One region of the Psychrobacter sp. CLB018 genome, then DNA from elsewhere that is predicted to be linked to it. Evidence: riboswitches for the same ligand, from Rfam matches in the RefSeq annotation. Region 1 holds a riboswitch; the other holds the start of a gene.

Region 1 (5,599 bases):
TAGAGTCTAGGCTATCACCGCATTCGATTAGGACACACGAGCTAAACTGGCGCGATGGGGTACGTACACCCGACATGATAGGCGTTGGTAGCGAGATTTTAAATTGTGAGGTCGCATCATAAAAGCGTTTGACATAGCTTAAGCGCTCGCCCTTGTCATAATTGGCAAACAAACACATGCCAACGAGCATATATAAGAACTGCGGGCTCTCGTAAACGGTTTTGGTCACGCGGTCTTGGACAAGGTATTTGCCCGCCATTTGCTCAACGGCGGCATAAGCCAGATTCATATCGCGCCAGTGGTCGAGGTACTCTTCTAATTCATCAAATTCTGCGCGGCTATAGTCGGCTAGGATATGTTCGTCATATTTACCAGCATCGGTCAACGTTTTGACATGGTCATACAGATGCGGCGGGGTAAATTTGTTATAAGCAATTTTACGTAAATGGAAGATCGCCAAACGCGCGGCTAAATACTGATAGTCAGGTGTGCTTTCAGAAATAAGGTCGGCGGCTGACTTGATGATGGTTTCGTGAATATCACGCGTTCTGATACCGTCATAAAACTGAATATGCGACTTTAGCTCAACTTGCGATACCGACACATTATCTAAATCATGAGCTGCCCACTCGATAACCTTATGAATCTTGTCTAAATCAATGGGCTCTAAACGTCCATCACGTTTGGTTACTTTGATATTATCGATATGTGTCATGCTGACCTCGTAAGTTGATTGCTAGGTAGTTATTTATAATGTTGCTTTATAGGCTGCTGCGCGGTTAAATCTGGCAGACATGCTTTGTCACGCTATCTTTCAGACGCTATCTGTTTTAAGACAAGACATCCTGTTATGGTAGGTTTTTTTAGGCAAAACGATGCCGCAGCTCATAGTGACGGTTTAAATCACTGAGCACTACATATAGCGTATTTGTTAGCAGGTGGACACAATATAGCGGGAAAATTTTGAAAATGCTATATTGATTTTAAGGGCAAACTATGTTGATGCGAGGGTAAAGCGTGTCCAAATTTTGGCAAAGGACGATGGGATAAGGGTTAGACGCCGATAAGAAAAATAATAAAAGTTTTGTAAAAAATGGCGCGAATTTACTTTTTATTGTTGGCTAAATTTATAAAGGCCAATTGTCTAAATAGCAGTTATATTTCGGGTGGAGATTGTACCGCAGACAATAAAAAATCGCCACCCATATGAGTGACGATTCGGATGAAAAACGGGCTAGATTTTATAAAATTAGCAAAACTACCGTTAAACCACCATACGTACGGTTCTTGCATTATCAAGCGCCGCATAAAGCGTGTTCACTTGCTCAACGGTGGTTAAGTATAAATTGGCACGTACCGAATGGAAGCGTCCTGTTTTTGATGGTTTGACTTCCATAGAGGCCAAATCAAACTCAGGGAATTGGCTACCCAAGATAAGCTTCACTTCATTAAGCAAGCTTTCGTGCTCACCTTCATGACCGATGATGCTCATTGGATAGTTCATTGGGAACTCCCACAGCTCAGGGTTTTGCACATCGGTTTTTTTGCCTTTTAAGATACCGTCATTAGCGACCAATTCTGTCACTTTAACTTCTCTTTTCGACGTTGGACTAGCATTGCTGCCTTGACTTTCGGTGCTCGAGTTGTCAGTGTTTGGAGTAGTGGTGTCTTTTGGATCATCAGTCATGATGTGGTCCTTATTTTTTATTGAAATATGATAAGCGCTTTATGCACCATTTATAAGGGCGTTCGGCGTATTATTCAAGTGTCAGCCAGCGATAACGCACATTAAAACCGTTATTTTTTATAACCACAAATTGCCACGTAGTCGCCGCGATCATAGCCTTCGATGACCTCTTGTACCTTGTCGTTGGCATACATAGGATGGGTCAATAAAGTCTGCGCATATTCAAAATCAACGAAACCATTGGCTTGCATTAAGGCGATTTTTTCATCAGAGGTACGCCAGTTAGCTGACTTAACCAGCTCGATAGGATAAGGATCAGCAGGCGAGATGTGCGCAAGTAGTGGATGCTCCCACGTATCTACCGCGCTGGCAAGGTTATATAAGCTGGCAAAGCCACTTTCTTTTGGTACATCAATCAGAATAAGTTTGCCGCCCGTTTTTAGAGCGTCAAAGGCTTTTTTGATACAGGCATCTAAATCGCTGATATAGCTGACGCTGCCGTTAAACATGATGATGTCAAACTTATTGGGCTCAATCTCGCAGGTTTCGGCAGGGCTGATATCGACTTGCATACCGCGCTTTTCTGCAACTGCTGCCATGTCTTTTGACGGCTCAATACCGTATTTGATATGAATGTCACAGTCTTTTGCCAGTAGAGACTCAAACAGTCCGCTACCACAGCCGACAGACAATATCTCGCTGTCTTTATCCAAGAAATGAGCAACCAGTTTTAGTTCGCTGGTGAGCAAGTTTTGATTGTCAAAAAACCAACTGTCATACGCGCTTGCGTGTTCATCGAATGCTGCCATGATGTTTTTCCTTGTGGATCGTTATTATTGATCATTGTTTTTGATTCTAGAGGGTTTTTTTAGAACCAAGTCAGATTGTTTATAAATTAAGACAAATCTAACGCCTGCTGCCAAAAATTGACTTCCATTCGAGATGCGGTGTTAAATAAGCGTTGAAATTTGTCTGCTTGAGTAGCGCTAGCGTCTGTCAGCAGCTTATTAATATGCGCTTCATTTTGTGCAGTAATGGTTTGGAATTCATCACTGGCAAAGACATCTATCCATGGTTGATAAGGATTGCCCGCGACAAAGCCTTGTTCTTTAATACGTTTACCAATTTCCCCATAACCCATCAAGCAAGGTGCAATTGCAGCATACAGTTCAGCTAGCGAGCCTGACATTGCCGCATCTAAGATATAACGGCTGTAGGCAATGGTGGCTGGCGATTCAGGAGCGTTTTCAACTTCCTCAAGCGCGATTCCCCACTGCTGACAAAAGTCTAAATACATGCCAATTTCTAAATCAAGCATGGCGTTGATACCGGCTTGACCGACGCGCATTTGTGCCAGCGTGTCGCTCTTATATACGCTCAGCGCTATCACGCGGGTATAGTGAATTAAGTATAAATAGTCTTGCACAAGGTAATGGCGAAAGCTGTCAGGGGCGAGCGTTCCTGCTGCCAGTTGATTGACAAAATCATGTCCAATATAAGCATCCCAAGTCGGACAGTTATTGCGTAGTGTTTGGTAATCCATAGTTTTCACTTACTGTTATAAAGTGCAGTAAGAAAATGGCAGAAAAAAAGAGATAATAAGGCACAATAAATTTGCCAGTCTAGGTTAAATAGATTGGCAAAATATAAAGTAATTGTGACTTATATATCGACACGCTTGTTTCCTACGTCAGTGCTAACTGCATCAGGTTCGCGGGTAACTCTCAGCCATGATTTTGATGGTAGTTAAAGCGTCAAAATCAAAGCACCCCGACAAGGTTTTTATGACTCAAATGTTGGTCTTTATGGTTATAAGACAACCGAGCGTCCCTATGATAGGCGAGATCAGTCATCATTAGCAAGTGATGCTCAAATAACCATTAATAAAATTGTTTTACATTTAAAAAGCTATTTTTTATTAAGCTGTGCAATAGCTGTATGATAGAGCATTAGCATGGCTTTAAAACGGCGCTCATATAACCCTTCTGCATATAGCAGCTCCACACTTAAGCTATCGATAACACCTAAATAGGCGTCGGTATAAAGCGCTAGCTGCCCAGCATCAAGCTCATAAGGCTTCAGAGCCAGCTGTATTTGCTCAGTCAACACCTTTATATAGACATTAAAAGTCGCCGCGCTGGTATTAGTCAAATGCGCAGGTGCGGCATAGGCCATGCGAATTAAAAACCGTAAGGTAATTGCGCTTTTATAACGTACTTCAAACGCTTGGCAATATGCTTCACCGGGAGCAGGAAATTCACCAGTCGTCGCAAAGCATGATTCAATAAATGCACATTCTGACTCGAGCGCATCTTGTAGTAATTCTAAGTATACTGCTGCTGATAGCAATTTTTCTTGCTTGCTGTGCCTGCGCAGACAGAGGCTATAAAAAATTGATATCAGCAATAACGCAGCGTTTTTAGGATATTTTGATTAGATAAGTTAATAGCATAAGCTAATAGCTATTAAATAACCGCCATCAAATAACGGGCACAAAAAAGCTGAGACATGCTCAGCTTTTTTGATGTAATTTTAAGAAATTTTTAGACAATGAATCCTGTCTAGATAAATTAGTCATTTTCTAAGAACGAGCGCAGATGCTCAGAACGTGAAGGATGACGCAATTTACGCAAAGCTTTTGCCTCAATCTGACGGATACGCTCACGCGTGACATCAAACTGCTTACCGACTTCCTCTAACGTATGATCGGTTGGCATATCGATACCAAAGCGCATTTTAAGCACGCGTGCTTCACGCTCAGTCAGATTGCTCAAGACATCACGCGTGGCTTCTTGCAAACCAGCCGCCGTCGCATCGTCAACTGGGCTTGAAATTGTACCATCTTCGATGAAATCACCTAGGTGCGAATCTTCATCATCACCGATTGGCGTTTCCATTGAGATAGGCTCTTTGGCAATTTTGAGCACTTTGCGGACTTTGACTTCGTCCATCTCTAAGCGTTCGCCCAATTCCTCAGGTGTAGGCTCACGTCCCATTTCTTGTAGCAACTGACGAGAGACACGGTTTATCTTATTAATAGTCTCAATCATATGCACAGGAATACGAATGGTGCGCGCTTGGTCAGCGATAGAGCGGGTGATTGCCTGACGAATCCACCATGTCGCATAAGTTGAGAACTTATAACCACGACGATATTCAAATTTATCGACCGCTTTCATCAGACCGATGTTACCTTCTTGGATTAAGTCCAAGAATTGCAGACCACGGTTGGTATATTTTTTAGCGATAGAGATAACAAGACGTAAGTTAGCTTCGACCATTTCTTTTTTGGCGCGGCGTGCTTTAGCTTCACCGACAGCCATACGGCGTGCGACGTCTTTCATATCGTGGATTTTCATATCGAGCTGCTGCTCGTAGTCACGAATGCGGCGCTGCAATAAAATCACATCGTCGGCGACTTTTTCTAGCGTACCGGCAAACGCAGGCTTACCTTTAATACGTTCAATCAGCCAATCGACGTTGGTTTCATTGCTTGGGAATGTCTTACGGAACTCGTCACGCGGCATACGGCCACGGCGAATTACCAAACGCATGATTTGACGCTCATGCTTACGCACATCATCATAGACATCATGCATGATTGCCATGACTTGGTCTGACAAGCGATTATTGAGTTTGAGCATCATAAAGCGCTCAGCAAGTAGGGCGTAAGCCGCTTCAGCTTCTACGCTACCACGGCCATAATCAAGCAAGGCTTGCTTGGCTTTGATAAATAGATGTTCAATTTCTTCTAAACGCAGACGAACTTCTTCTGGGTCGATACCGCCGGTTTCTTCTTCGGCTTCTTCTTCAACCTCTTCTTCGTCTTCATCATCATCGTCAAGCGCCAATTTGGCATTGGCTTTTGCTTTGATGACAGGCGGATTTTCTTTTTCTTCTTTGATACGCTCG
Region 2 (5,599 bases), 1.4 Mb from region 1:
CCAAGGCTCAATCGCCCATGCAACCATGCTGAAAGAATGCGGCATTTTAAGTGCTGATGAGGTTGCGACCATTATCGATGGCTTACAGCAGGTGCTGCGCGAGATTGAAGCTGGGGAGTTTAACTGGTCGATTGCGCTCGAAGACGTGCACATGAACGTCGAATCGCGCTTGACGGATATCGTCGGTGCGGTTGGCAAAAAACTACATACTGGCCGTAGCCGTAACGATCAGGTTGCGACCGATATTCGTCTATGGTTGCGTGAAGAAACCGACAATATCATCGCGCTACTGGTACGTTTGCAAAGCGGTTTACTAGATTTAGCCGAACAGCATACCGACACCATTATGCCGGGCTTTACCCATTTGCAAACCGCGCAGCCAGTGAGCTTTGGTCATCACGTGATGGCATGGTTTGAGATGCTCTACCGCGATACCGAGCGTCTGGTCGATGCCCGTCGCCGTATCAATCAGATGCCGCTTGGTAGCGCTGCCCTTGCTGGCACGACCTTTCCAATCGATCGTACCATCACGGCCAAATTGCTAGGTTTTGAAGGTATTTGCCAAAACTCGCTCGATGCCGTCTCAGACCGTGATTTTGCCATTGAGTTTACCTCGGCAGCTTCTATTTTGATGATGCATATGTCGCGTATGAGCGAAGAGATTATCCTATGGATGTCAGCGCAATTTAACTTTGTGCAAATACCAGATCGCTTCTGTACTGGCTCATCTATTATGCCGCAAAAGAAAAACCCTGACGTACCAGAGTTGGTACGCGGTAAAGCGGCGCGGGTTTTTGGCCAATTGATGACATTATTAAGCCTGATGAAAAGCCAGCCACTTGCCTATAATAAAGACAACCAAGAAGACAAAGAGCCGCTATTTGATTGCGTCGATACTTTGACGGGTTCGCTACTCGCTTTTGCTGATATGCTACCGAATATTACTCCGAATAAGGAAAACATGCGCGCTGCTACCATGAAAGGCTATGCAACGGCGACTGACCTAGCCGATTATTTGGTACGCCAAGGGGTGGCATTCCGTGATGCCCATGAAGTGGTCGGCAATGCCGTTGCTTTGGGCATTCGTGAGGGCGTTGATTTAAATGACTTATCACTGGCACAGCTTCAGCAATTTAGCGACGCCATTGGTGATGATGTCTTTGACTTCTTAACGTTAGAAGGCTCATTGGCTGCTCGTGACCACTTAGGTGGCACCGCGCCAAATCAAGTCAAACAGGCGGTGGTTAATGGACGTGCGCGCCTAAAATCGTTTGCTTAAAAGCCTTTTTTAAAGCTGAAGCTAGCAATAAAACTGTGCTTTAAAACTAGCGCTTTTCTCTAACACCCGCCATTGTGCGGGTGTTTTTTTGTCATGCCTGATTTTGCCAGCACTGGATATAGTCAAGGAAATTTAAAATCGCTACAAGGCGATCTACCGCAGATAGTACACTGAGTACATCTAGGGCGAGCAACACCGTAGCGGTTTAAAAGTACGCCGACTATAGATTTGATGTTACCTTCTCTACACCTGATACGCTTTGCTAAATCGTGCAAGCGCGTTATGATAGATTACCAATATTCGACACGATAATTTAATACCACTAATTAATGAGGATTGCCTGATGACTGAGACTTTTAATCCACAAGCCAATACCGTATTTTGCCGCAAATATAAGCAGGAATTGCCAAAAATGCCGCATCCGCCATTTCCTAATAAAAAAGGTCAAGAGCTACAAGAAACCGTTTCTGACAAAGCTTGGAAAGAATGGCTTGAGCAGCAAACCATGCTGATTAACGAAAACCATCTCAGCATGATGGACCCTGAAGCCAAAAAGTTCTTAACTGAGCAACGCGAGAAGTTTTTGGACAATGAAGACTACGAGCGCGCGCAAGGTTGGACACCAGAAAAATAATACGCACGGTGATTTTATTAATTAAAAAGAATGTCATTAATTGAAAAGCTGTCATTGATTAAAAGACAGTGATTACATTAATAACAGCAAGATTGCCTCTCTACTAACAAACGGCAAATGACTAGGCATCATCCCTATAGTTTGTTAGTATGAGACTGATTTACAACACTGACAGACTCGGGGTGCGGTGTATGACAAGCTTAGTTTAAGCTATTTCATACATTCGCTGAGAGATCACCCGCCGAACCTGATGCGGTTAGTACCGACGCAGGGAAGTCTTAAGACTATGTTTTATATACAAAGGGCGCGCAGAAATGCCTTTTTATTATTGCTCATACTTCATGTGCTAGCGTTTTTACGCGGCCATGAGGAAAGCAATAAAAAGCGGCGCCTACCAATCATTTAACAACGGCATTAGATTCATTTTCAATGAAAGTTGAATTTAATAATAGTGCAGACGTTTAATGATTGAATTTGTCTATCTTGCATCGTCTTGCCCCGCAGCTACTGGCGGTGTTGCTTTTATTCAAAAACCAACACGCTAGGACAGCATATGAACCTCACACAAAATACTTCAACTCCTATTGCCAAAACTTCTGACAAAAAAGCCGACGCTCTAAAAACGCCTGCCCATCGTACCGCAAATGATGCGCGTTTTGAAGAAGACGCTCGCGACTTACACCGCATCTTACCAGCTTCTAAAAAAGTCTATATCGGGGGCTCACGGCCCGATATCCAAGTACCGATGCGCGAGATTACCCTTGACCCTACCCCTATCCAAGGGGTAAGCGAGTACGATTGGGAGCAAAACCCACCATTTTATGTCTACGACACCTCAGGCGTTTACACCGATCCCAATGTCGAGATCGATTTGACCAAAGGCTTACCAAAGCTGCGTGAAGGCTGGATTGCTGAGCGCGGCGATACTGAACAGTTAAAAGGTTTATCTAGCTCATACGGACAAGCGCGCGCCCGTGATATCAGTACTGCTAACTTAAGATTTGCGCATATTGATAGACCACGTCGCGCCTTAGTAGGAAAGAACGTCACGCAAATGTATTACGCGCGTCGCGGTATTATCACGCCTGAAATGGAATATATCGCCATTCGTGAGACGCAAAAGCAGCACGAACTGACCGATATGCGCCAACACGATGGCGAAAGCTTTGGTGCCAATACGCCAAAAATCATCACCCCTGAGTTTGTCCGCAGCGAAGTTGCCGCAGGCCGCGCCATTATCCCCAATAATATCAATCACCCTGAATCTGAGCCGATGATTATCGGGCGTAATTTTTTAGTGAAAATTAACGCCAATATCGGCAATTCAGCGCTCGGCTCATCTATCGATGAAGAAGTATCAAAAATGACCTGGTCAACGCGCTGGGGCGCCGATACCATTATGGATTTATCGACCGGCAATCATATCCATGAAACCCGTGAATGGTTGATTCGTAACTCACCAGTGCCAATTGGTACGGTGCCGATTTATCAAGCCTTAGAGAAAGTCGATGGCGTTGCCGAAGACTTAACGTGGGAGATATTCCGCGATACCTTGATTGAGCAAGCCGAGCAAGGCGTTGATTACTTTACCATTCACGCTGGCGTACTGCTACGTTATGTACCGCTAACCGCCAATCGCTTGACGGGCATCGTCTCGCGTGGCGGCTCTATCATGGCGCAGTGGTGTTTGGCCCATCATAAAGAGAGCTTTTTATACACGCATTTTGAAGATATCTGCGAGATTATGAAGCAGTATGATGTGGCATTTAGCTTAGGCGATGGCTTACGTCCGGGCTGTTTGCAAGATGCCAATGATGAAGCGCAATTTGGTGAGCTACGTACCCTAGGTGAGTTGACGCAAGTCGCATGGAAGCATGATGTACAGGTGATGATTGAAGGCCCTGGACACGTGGCGATGAACCGTATTAAAGAAAATATGGACTTGCAGCTTGAGCTATGTAGCGACGCACCTTTTTATACTTTAGGGCCATTAACCACTGATATTGCGCCTGGTTATGACCATATCACCAGTGCCATTGGCGCAGCGATGATTGGCTGGTTTGGCACGGCGATGCTCTGTTACGTAACACCAAAAGAGCATCTCGGTTTGCCCAATAAAAAGGACGTCAAGGACGGTATCATCACTTATAAAATCGCCGCTCATGCTGCCGACCTTGCTAAAGGCCATCCGGGCGCACAAGCACGTGATAATGCCTTGTCCAAAGCGCGTTTTGAGTTCCGCTGGGATGATCAGTTTAATCTGGCGCTTGACCCTGATACGGCGCGTGAATATCATGACGAAACACTGCCAAAAGATGCGCACAAGTCTGCGCACTTTTGCTCAATGTGCGGACCGAAGTTTTGCTCGATGAAAATCACTCAAAACGTGCGCGAGTATGCTAAAGGTTTAGATGCAAAAGAAAACGGCGTTCAGGCTACTAGTGCGATGAGCCGCGCTGATATTAAAAAAGGCATGGACGAGATGACGCAAAAATATCATGCCGAGGGTCGCCAGTTGTATAAAGAGGTTTAAGCGATTAACGTTAATCCTTAATTCATAAAAAAGCGCTACTCATAAGTAGCGCTTTTTATTGCAAACAGTTTTATCTTTATAGTAGATTAAACCTTTGACGCTTCGTAAATCTCTTTAATAGAAGTATTAATCGTATCAGCAAACTCTGCGTCGCTTTGTTGCTTATTTAAGCCTTCGGTAAAAGCGCGCGAGAAGCTCGCAATCATACCGGGGTTTTGTTTAAGCTTTTCACAGGCGTCATGACGACTGTAACCGCCTGATAGCGCAACCACTTTGAGCACTTTTGGGTGATCAATCAGCTCTTGATAAAATCCGTCTTCTTCAGGCAAAGTCAGTTTTAGCATCACTTGATGATCATCGTCTAAAAACTCAAGATTGTGCAAAATACTAGTTTTAAGGATGATTTCGCAGTCATGCTTTTTGCTACTGTTGATATCCACTTCTGGCTCAACGATCGGCATAAAACCTTTAGAAAGAATTTGCTTTGCGACATCAAACTGCTGCTGGACGACAAGCTCGATACCATCGACACTTGGTTCATAAATGACTGAGCGCATCTTGGTGCCAAATACCGGATAATTTTTTGCTTTATCCAGCAACAAGTCTAGATTTGGCATCGGACGCATCACCTGTACGCCGTTCATGTGTTCAGCCAAACCCTTATCTACCTTTAAAAAAGGTACGATATTTTTATCTTCCCATAGGTAATTGGCGGTCGGTTTGCCATTAACCTCGCGCTCCATGGTATCTTCAAATAAAATCGCCCCGAGTACACGCTCATTATCAAAGGCATCACAAGTCATAATACGGGTGCGCATTTCATGCACCAAATCAAACATCGCTTCATCATTGTCATAAGCATCGCCGCTGACGCCATAGTTCTCTAATGCTTTTGGCGTGCTGCCACCACTTTGGTCAAGCGCGGCGATAAATCCTGAGCCATTTTTTATATGCTGTAGTTGTTTTTCGTATTCCATTGAATGGGTATCCTATCCTAATTAATAAGGGTCAAACGTTATTATAATAAGTCAATCAGCCCTCAATAGTATGAGCCTGACTGTCAGTTACCTTATCATAGGACATGCCACCTGCCTATTGTTGATAAGTTAAAATTTTACCTATTTCATAGTGGCATTATTAAAGCAAAAACAAT

The links. Region 1 has a riboswitch for thiamine pyrophosphate ahead of tenA (thiaminase II). Riboswitches for the same ligand answer to the same signal wherever they lie in the genome.
Region 2: another riboswitch for thiamine pyrophosphate. It lies ahead of thiC (phosphomethylpyrimidine synthase ThiC); the one in region 1 lies ahead of tenA (thiaminase II).

What each region holds. Positions count from the first base shown of each region.
Region 1 covers NZ_CP166085.1:1,851,899-1,857,497, reverse strand. The annotation lists gene nrdA (class 1a ribonucleoside-diphosphate reductase subunit alpha) at 1-715, opposite strand, end outside; gene AB8P72_RS07840 (YbeD family protein) at 1,265-1,576, opposite strand; gene AB8P72_RS07835 (class I SAM-dependent methyltransferase) at 1,798-2,496, opposite strand; gene tenA (thiaminase II) at 2,583-3,230, opposite strand; TPP riboswitch at 3,353-3,470, opposite strand; gene AB8P72_RS07825 (hypothetical protein) at 3,596-4,093, opposite strand; gene rpoD (RNA polymerase sigma factor RpoD) at 4,258-5,599, opposite strand, start outside.
Region 2 covers NZ_CP166085.1:109,274-114,872, reverse strand. The annotation lists gene argH (argininosuccinate lyase) at 1-1,279, shown strand, start outside; gene AB8P72_RS00510 (oxidative damage protection protein) at 1,623-1,913, shown strand; TPP riboswitch at 2,082-2,204, shown strand; gene thiC (phosphomethylpyrimidine synthase ThiC) at 2,467-4,446, shown strand; gene AB8P72_RS00500 (fructose bisphosphate aldolase) at 4,533-5,423, opposite strand; gene AB8P72_RS00495 (hypothetical protein) at 5,584-5,599, opposite strand, start outside.